2 regions of the Kitasatospora sp. NEAU-CNBT7 genome follow, and region 1 is predicted to be linked to the other one. Evidence: riboswitches for the same ligand, from Rfam matches in the RefSeq annotation. Region 1 holds a riboswitch; the other holds the start of a gene.
The links. Region 1 has a riboswitch for thiamine pyrophosphate ahead of thiO (glycine oxidase ThiO). Riboswitches for the same ligand answer to the same signal wherever they lie in the genome.
Positions count from the first base shown of each region.

Region 2: another riboswitch for thiamine pyrophosphate. It lies ahead of thiO (glycine oxidase ThiO); the one in region 1 lies ahead of thiO (glycine oxidase ThiO).

Region 1 is NZ_JBXQQB010000012.1:199,772-204,172, reverse strand. Features, by position in the region: gene AC2TEW_RS18455 (thiazole synthase) at 1-220, opposite strand, end outside; gene thiS (sulfur carrier protein ThiS) at 226-435, opposite strand; gene thiO (glycine oxidase ThiO) at 432-1,610, opposite strand; TPP riboswitch at 1,604-1,716, opposite strand; gene AC2TEW_RS18440 (NAD(P)/FAD-dependent oxidoreductase) at 1,795-3,000, shown strand; gene AC2TEW_RS18435 (Rv2175c family DNA-binding protein) at 3,093-3,458, shown strand; gene thiE (thiamine phosphate synthase) at 3,455-4,102, shown strand; gene AC2TEW_RS18425 (polyprenyl synthetase family protein) at 4,339-4,401, opposite strand, start outside.
Region 2 is NZ_JBXQQB010000034.1:71,541-75,941, reverse strand. Features, by position in the region: gene pknB (Stk1 family PASTA domain-containing Ser/Thr kinase) at 1-150, opposite strand, end outside; gene AC2TEW_RS31935 (thiazole synthase) at 239-1,036, opposite strand; gene thiS (sulfur carrier protein ThiS) at 1,042-1,251, opposite strand; gene thiO (glycine oxidase ThiO) at 1,248-2,426, opposite strand; TPP riboswitch at 2,420-2,532, opposite strand; gene AC2TEW_RS31920 (NAD(P)/FAD-dependent oxidoreductase) at 2,611-3,816, shown strand; gene AC2TEW_RS31915 (Rv2175c family DNA-binding protein) at 3,909-4,274, shown strand; gene thiE (thiamine phosphate synthase) at 4,271-4,401, shown strand, end outside.

The sequences.
Region 1 (4,401 bases):
CGGCCGTGTTGGGCAGCACCCGGATGCCGTTGCGGGTCAGCACGTCGAGCACCGACCCCTGGGTGCCGGGGTCGACGCGGCGCATCGCGACCGTGGTCAGCTCGGTCCCGGAGACCAGCAGCGCCTGCTCCAGCACGTCCAGGCTGGGGGCGCCGCCGGTGCCCATGATCAGCCGGGAGGTGAAGGCCGTCCCGGCGATGGTGAGAACGTCGTCCGCCACGGCGCTCAGCCGCCCTGGACGGCGGTGAGGATCTCGACCCGGTCGCCGGCGCTCAGCACCGTCGCGGTCCACGACCCGCGCGGCACCACCGCCTCGTTGAGCGCCGCGGCCACCCCCGAGGGCGCCTTGCTCAGCTGGGCCACCACCTCGGCCAGCGTGGTCGAGGCGGGCAGCTCGCGGGGCTCGCCGTTGACGGTGAGCGGAATCTGGTTCATGACGGGACCTCTGCGGTGAAGCGGCTGGGGGAGAAGGGGGCGGCGAGTCCGGGCAGCACACCGGTGGCCAGCTGCTCGGCGATCAGATCGGCGGTGACCGGGGTGAGCAGCACGCCGTTGCGGTAGTGGCCGGTGGCGGCGGTGAGGCCGGGCAGTGCGGTCGGGCCGAGCAGCGGGGCGTTGTCGGGCGAGCCGGGCCGCAGCCCGGCACCGGTCTCCGCCAGCGGCAGCTCGGTGATGCCGGGGATCAGCTCGTGCGCGTCGCGCAGCAGCTCGTACACGCCGCCGGCGGTGACGGTGGTGTCGTGGCCCAGCTCCTCGCTGGTCGCCCCGATCACCAGCTCGCCGTCGGCCCGCGGCACCAGGTAGATGTGCTGCCCGCGCACCACGGCCCGCACGTTGCGGGACAGGAACGGCGCGTACGGCTGCGGGATCCGCAGCCGCAGCACCTGGCCCTTGACCGGACGGACCGGCGGCAGCACCCCGGCGGGCAGCCCCGGCAGCAGGTGGCTGCGGCAGCCCGCCGCCAGGACCAGCTGCCCGGCGGTGAGCTCGGAGCCGTCGGCCAGCCGGACCCCGGTGGCCCGGCCGTCCTCGACCAGCAGCGCGGCGGCCTCGGACCGGTGCAGCAGCACGCCCTCGCGTTCGCACGCGGCCAGCAGGGCCTTCGCCAGCCGCCGGCCGTCCACCTGGTGATCGCCCGTCACCTGCAGCCCGCCGCGCACTCCCGGGGCCAGCATCGGCTCGAGCTTGCGGCACTCGCGGCCGGTCAGCCAGTGCGACTCCAGTCCGAGCCGCTGGTGGAAGGCGAGCAGCTCGCGCAGCTCCTCGCGGTCGTCGGAGTCCAGCGCCACCGCCAGCGTGCCGGTCCGGCGGTAGCCGGTGTCCAGGCCGGTGGCGGCGGTCAGCTCCGCGGCGAAGTCGGCGTACCGCTCGTTCGACGCCATCCCGAGCCGCAGCAGCGGCTCCTCGCCGTACTGCAGCTCCGTGACCGGCGCCAGCATGCCGGCCGCGACCTGCGCCGCCCCGCCGCCCGGCGCCGGGTCGACGACAGCGACCGCCAGTCCGCGCTGCGCCGTCCGCCAGGCCACGCCCAGGCCGATGATCCCGCCGCCGATCACCAGCACGTCGGGCGTGCGCGCCGCCGGCGTCCCGGCCGCAGATGTCCGTGCCAAAGTCGGTAACTCCCTTCGCCGGCATGACCCGGATCAGGTTCGGACGGTCGCAGGCCGCACCAGCCCGCCTCTCAGCCCGGTGCACCGGGCTCCCGTGTGAGGTGCCCGTCCACCATAACGCCGGGCGCCGCCCATCCCGAAGGTGCGTACGGAGGGTGGACACCCCGCTGGATAGGCTGACCCGGTGGTCGAACTGAAGAGAACCGGACGAGTGGTCGTGGTCGGGGCGGGCATGGCGGGCGCCCAGGCCGCCCTGGGCCTGCGGCGCGGAGGCTGGGAGGGCCGGATCTCGCTGCTCGGCGACGAGCCGCACCGCCCCTACGACCGGCCGCCGCTCTCCAAGAACGTGCTGCTCGGCCAGGCCGACAGCACCGCCTTCGACATCGACTGGGACCACCTCGGCATCGACCTGCTGCCCGGCCGCCGCGCCCTCGCCCTCCACCCCGGGGTGCTGCACACCGACGCCGGCGAGCTCCCGTACGACGGCCTGGTGATCGCCACCGGCGCCGCCCCCCGGCCGCTGCCCGGCGCCCCCGGCGCCCGCCTGCTGCGCACCCTGGACGATGCCCTCGCGCTGCGGGAACGGCTGCGCCCGGGCGTGCGGCTGGTGCTCGCCGGGGCCGGCTGGATCGGCGCGGAGACCGCGACGGTGGCCCGGCAGCTCGGCTGCGAGGTGACCGTGGTCGAGGCGGGACCGGCCCCGCTGGCCGGAGCGCTGCCCGGACCCGTCGGCGCGGCGATGGCCGGCTGGTACGCCGCCGCCGGGGTCGACCTGCGCTGCGGGGTCGGCGTCCTGGCGGCCGAACCCGCGGCGGTGGTGCTCACCGACGGCACCCGGCTGGCCGCCGACGAACTGCTGGTCGGCGTCGGCGCCCGTCCCGCCACCGGCTGGCTGGCCGGTTCCGCGGTGGAACTCGACCCCGACGGCGCGATCCTGGTCGACGACCGGCTGCGCACCACCGCCCCCGGCGTGTGGGCGGTGGGCGACTGCGTCTCCTACCCCTCGGCCCGCTCCGGCACCCGGCTGGCCGTCCAGCACTGGGACCACGCGCTGCAGTCCGGCGGCGCCGCGGCCGCCGTGATGCTCGGCGCCGACACCCCCTACGACCCGGTGCCGTACTTCTGGTCCGAGCAGTTCGGGCACATGGTCCAGTACGCGGGCCGGCACGCCGGTGCCGACGAGCTGATCCACCGCGGCTCGCCCGAGGAGGCGTCCTGGTCGGTGCTGTGGCTGCGTCAGGGGGCGCTGGTCGCGACCCTGTCGGTGGACCGCCCGCGCGACCTCAACCAGGCCAAGCGGCTGATCGACCGGGGTGCGGTGCTCGACCGCGCCCTGGCCGCGGACCCGTCCGTCCAGCTCAAGGCGGCGGCCGCCGGACCGGGGTCCTGACCGGGGGCCGGCCGGGTGGCCGACCGGGGGAGCGGCGGGGCCCGGCCGGGGAGGTGGTGCGCGAGGGCCTCGGGAGGTGGCAGGCTGGGGGCGTGAGCAAGATTGATCCCAAGATTGAAGCCCTTGTCCCCGCGTGGCTCTACCTGCCCGACATCTCGGAGCTGTGGGGGGTGCAGATCACCGAGGTCCGGGACCAGGTGAGGAACCGGACCCTGCTGGCCGTCCGCCGCGGCGAGAACAACTCGCTGCAGGTGCCCGCCGACTTCATCGAGCCCACCGGGCCGGTGAAGCACCTGGTCGGGACGTTGACCGTGCTGCGCGACTGCGGGCTCAACGACGAGGAGATCCTCGAGTGGATGTTCACCGAGGACCCGTCGCTGCCCGGCAGCCCGATCCAGGCGCTGCGGGAGAACCGGGGCACCGAGGTGAAGCGCCGCGCCCAGGCGATGCTGCTGTGACGGCCGACCCCCGCACCGCGCTGGCGGACGCCCGGCTGTACCTGTGCACCGACGCCCGCCGCGAGCAGGGCGACCTGCCCGAGTTCCTGGACGCGGTGCTGGCCGGCGGCGTGGACATCGTCCAGCTGCGGGACAAGGGGCTGGAGGCGAAGCAGGAACTCGAGTACCTGGAGGTCTTCGCCGACGCGGCCCGCCGCCACGGCAAGCTCTTCTCGGTCAACGACCGGGCCGACGTGGCGCACGCGGCCCGGCCGCAGGTGCTGCACCTCGGGCAGGACGACCTGCCGGTGCCGGCGGCGCGGGCGATCCTCGGGCCCGACGTGCTGATCGGCCGCTCCTGCCACGCCGAGTCCGAGGTCGACACCGCGCTGACCGAGGCCGGCGTCGACTACTTCTGCACCGGCCCGGTCTGGCCCACCCCCACCAAGCCCGGCCGCCACGCACCGGGGCTCTCGCTGGTCTCGTACGCGGCGAAGCAGCCGACCGACCGGCCCTGGTTCGCCATCGGCGGCATCGACCTCACCAACCTGGACGAGGTCCTCGCGGCCGGCGCCGACCGGGTGGTCGTCGTCCGCGCCATCACGGCAGCCGACGACCCGGGCGCAGCCGCCGCCGAACTCGCCCGCCGCCTCCGCAACCGCTGACACCTCCCGGCGGACGCGCGGTGGATTTCAGGGGCGCCGGGGGGCACCCATAGGGGCGCTGGGGGCACCTCCCGGCCGAAGGCTGGGGGCGGAACTGCGCGAAACGGCAGGGCACCACCTGCAACTCGGTCACCGACCCCGGCTGAACGGTGATCCGCTTCCGACCTCGCGCAGTTCCCCGCGCCCCTGGGGGGTGCCCCCGTCTCCCGGTGGGCGCTCCTGGATTCCCCGGGGGGTCAGTACTTGCGGGTGGTGGCGGCTTCGGCGAGGGAGAGGAGGACGGTGCGGGTGGGGCCGGG
Region 2 (4,401 bases), on a different contig from region 1:
CGACGGGTGCATCACCTTCAGCGCCACCACCCGGTCCAGCCGGGTGTCCAGCCCCCGGTAGACCGTGGACATCCCACCGGCGGCGACCCGCTGCTCGATCCGGTACCGGCCGTCGAGCAGCGTTCCGATCAGGGGGTCGCGCAGCGTCATGTCCACCAGAGGAGTGTAGAGGCGCAGGCCCCGGGCGGGCCCGGGGCCTGCCCGTCGCGGGCCGGTCTGTGCCGAAGTTGAGACCCGGTCAGAACGCCGGGCGCTCCCGCACGTCCAGTTCGGCCCGGCCGGCCATCGCCGAGGAGGCCTCGGCGTGGAACCGGCGCGGGATCCGCCCGGCCCGGTGGGCGAGCCGCCCGGCCTCCACGCCCCGGCGCATCGCCTCGGCCATCAGCACCGGGTCCTGGGCCCGGGTCACCGCGGAGGCCAGCATCACCGCGGCGCAGCCCAGCTCCATCGCCAGCGCCACGTCGGAGGCGGTGCCGGCGCCCGCGTCCAGCACCACCGGGACGCCCGCGTTCTCCACGATCAGCTGGAAGTTGTGCGGGTTGCGGATCCCGAGGCCGGAGCCGATCGGCGAACCCAGCGGCATGATCGCCGCACAGCCGACGTCCTCCAGCTTGCGGGCCAGCACCGGGTCGTCGTTGGTGTACGGCAGCACCGTGAAGCCGTCGTCGACCAGCGTCTCGGCGGCGTCCAGCAGCTCGATCGGGTCGGGCAGCAGGGTCCGCTCGTCGGCGATCACCTCCAGCTTCACCCAGTCCGTGCCGAGCGCCTCGCGGGCGAGCCGGGCGGTCAGCACCGCCTCCCCGGCGGTGAAGCAGCCGGCCGTGTTGGGCAGCACCCGGATGCCGTTGCGGGTCAGCACGTCGAGCACCGACCCCTGGGTGCCGGGGTCGACGCGGCGCATCGCGACCGTGGTCAGCTCGGTCCCGGAGACCAGCAGCGCCTGCTCCAGCACGTCCAGGCTGGGGGCGCCGCCGGTGCCCATGATCAGCCGGGAGGTGAAGGCCGTCCCGGCGATGGTGAGAACGTCGTCCGCCACGGCGCTCAGCCGCCCTGGACGGCGGTGAGGATCTCGACCCGGTCGCCGGCGCTCAGCACCGTCGCGGTCCACGACCCGCGCGGCACCACCGCCTCGTTGAGCGCCGCGGCCACCCCCGAGGGCGCCTTGCTCAGCTGGGCCACCACCTCGGCCAGCGTGGTCGAGGCGGGCAGCTCGCGGGGCTCGCCGTTGACGGTGAGCGGAATCTGGTTCATGACGGGACCTCTGCGGTGAAGCGGCTGGGGGAGAAGGGGGCGGCGAGTCCGGGCAGCACACCGGTGGCCAGCTGCTCGGCGATCAGATCGGCGGTGACCGGGGTGAGCAGCACGCCGTTGCGGTAGTGGCCGGTGGCGGCGGTGAGGCCGGGCAGTGCGGTCGGGCCGAGCAGCGGGGCGTTGTCGGGCGAGCCGGGCCGCAGCCCGGCACCGGTCTCCGCCAGCGGCAGCTCGGTGATGCCGGGGATCAGCTCGTGCGCGTCGCGCAGCAGCTCGTACACGCCGCCGGCGGTGACGGTGGTGTCGTGGCCCAGCTCCTCGCTGGTCGCCCCGATCACCAGCTCGCCGTCGGCCCGCGGCACCAGGTAGATGTGCTGCCCGCGCACCACGGCCCGCACGTTGCGGGACAGGAACGGCGCGTACGGCTGCGGGATCCGCAGCCGCAGCACCTGGCCCTTGACCGGACGGACCGGCGGCAGCACCCCGGCGGGCAGCCCCGGCAGCAGGTGGCTGCGGCAGCCCGCCGCCAGGACCAGCTGCCCGGCGGTGAGCTCGGAGCCGTCGGCCAGCCGGACCCCGGTGGCCCGGCCGTCCTCGACCAGCAGCGCGGCGGCCTCGGACCGGTGCAGCAGCACGCCCTCGCGTTCGCACGCGGCCAGCAGGGCCTTCGCCAGCCGCCGGCCGTCCACCTGGTGATCGCCCGTCACCTGCAGCCCGCCGCGCACTCCCGGGGCCAGCATCGGCTCGAGCTTGCGGCACTCGCGGCCGGTCAGCCAGTGCGACTCCAGTCCGAGCCGCTGGTGGAAGGCGAGCAGCTCGCGCAGCTCCTCGCGGTCGTCGGAGTCCAGCGCCACCGCCAGCGTGCCGGTCCGGCGGTAGCCGGTGTCCAGGCCGGTGGCGGCGGTCAGCTCCGCGGCGAAGTCGGCGTACCGCTCGTTCGACGCCATCCCGAGCCGCAGCAGCGGCTCCTCGCCGTACTGCAGCTCCGTGACCGGCGCCAGCATGCCGGCCGCGACCTGCGCCGCCCCGCCGCCCGGCGCCGGGTCGACGACAGCGACCGCCAGTCCGCGCTGCGCCGTCCGCCAGGCCACGCCCAGGCCGATGATCCCGCCGCCGATCACCAGCACGTCGGGCGTGCGCGCCGCCGGCGTCCCGGCCGCAGATGTCCGTGCCAAAGTCGGTAACTCCCTTCGCCGGCATGACCCGGATCAGGTTCGGACGGTCGCAGGCCGCACCAGCCCGCCTCTCAGCCCGGTGCACCGGGCTCCCGTGTGAGGTGCCCGTCCACCATAACGCCGGGCGCCGCCCATCCCGAAGGTGCGTACGGAGGGTGGACACCCCGCTGGATAGGCTGACCCGGTGGTCGAACTGAAGAGAACCGGACGAGTGGTCGTGGTCGGGGCGGGCATGGCGGGCGCCCAGGCCGCCCTGGGCCTGCGGCGCGGAGGCTGGGAGGGCCGGATCTCGCTGCTCGGCGACGAGCCGCACCGCCCCTACGACCGGCCGCCGCTCTCCAAGAACGTGCTGCTCGGCCAGGCCGACAGCACCGCCTTCGACATCGACTGGGACCACCTCGGCATCGACCTGCTGCCCGGCCGCCGCGCCCTCGCCCTCCACCCCGGGGTGCTGCACACCGACGCCGGCGAGCTCCCGTACGACGGCCTGGTGATCGCCACCGGCGCCGCCCCCCGGCCGCTGCCCGGCGCCCCCGGCGCCCGCCTGCTGCGCACCCTGGACGATGCCCTCGCGCTGCGGGAACGGCTGCGCCCGGGCGTGCGGCTGGTGCTCGCCGGGGCCGGCTGGATCGGCGCGGAGACCGCGACGGTGGCCCGGCAGCTCGGCTGCGAGGTGACCGTGGTCGAGGCGGGACCGGCCCCGCTGGCCGGAGCGCTGCCCGGACCCGTCGGCGCGGCGATGGCCGGCTGGTACGCCGCCGCCGGGGTCGACCTGCGCTGCGGGGTCGGCGTCCTGGCGGCCGAACCCGCGGCGGTGGTGCTCACCGACGGCACCCGGCTGGCCGCCGACGAACTGCTGGTCGGCGTCGGCGCCCGTCCCGCCACCGGCTGGCTGGCCGGTTCCGCGGTGGAACTCGACCCCGACGGCGCGATCCTGGTCGACGACCGGCTGCGCACCACCGCCCCCGGCGTGTGGGCGGTGGGCGACTGCGTCTCCTACCCCTCGGCCCGCTCCGGCACCCGGCTGGCCGTCCAGCACTGGGACCACGCGCTGCAGTCCGGCGGCGCCGCGGCCGCCGTGATGCTCGGCGCCGACACCCCCTACGACCCGGTGCCGTACTTCTGGTCCGAGCAGTTCGGGCACATGGTCCAGTACGCGGGCCGGCACGCCGGTGCCGACGAGCTGATCCACCGCGGCTCGCCCGAGGAGGCGTCCTGGTCGGTGCTGTGGCTGCGTCAGGGGGCGCTGGTCGCGACCCTGTCGGTGGACCGCCCGCGCGACCTCAACCAGGCCAAGCGGCTGATCGACCGGGGTGCGGTGCTCGACCGCGCCCTGGCCGCGGACCCGTCCGTCCAGCTCAAGGCGGCGGCCGCCGGACCGGGGTCCTGACCGGGGGCCGGCCGGGTGGCCGACCGGGGGAGCGGCGGGGCCCGGCCGGGGAGGTGGTGCGCGAGGGCCTCGGGAGGTGGCAGGCTGGGGGCGTGAGCAAGATTGATCCCAAGATTGAAGCCCTTGTCCCCGCGTGGCTCTACCTGCCCGACATCTCGGAGCTGTGGGGGGTGCAGATCACCGAGGTCCGGGACCAGGTGAGGAACCGGACCCTGCTGGCCGTCCGCCGCGGCGAGAACAACTCGCTGCAGGTGCCCGCCGACTTCATCGAGCCCACCGGGCCGGTGAAGCACCTGGTCGGGACGTTGACCGTGCTGCGCGACTGCGGGCTCAACGACGAGGAGATCCTCGAGTGGATGTTCACCGAGGACCCGTCGCTGCCCGGCAGCCCGATCCAGGCGCTGCGGGAGAACCGGGGCACCGAGGTGAAGCGCCGCGCCCAGGCGATGCTGCTGTGACGGCCGACCCCCGCACCGCGCTGGCGGACGCCCGGCTGTACCTGTGCACCGACGCCCGCCGCGAGCAGGGCGACCTGCCCGAGTTCCTGGACGCGGTGCTGGCCGGCGGCGTGGACATCGTCCAGCT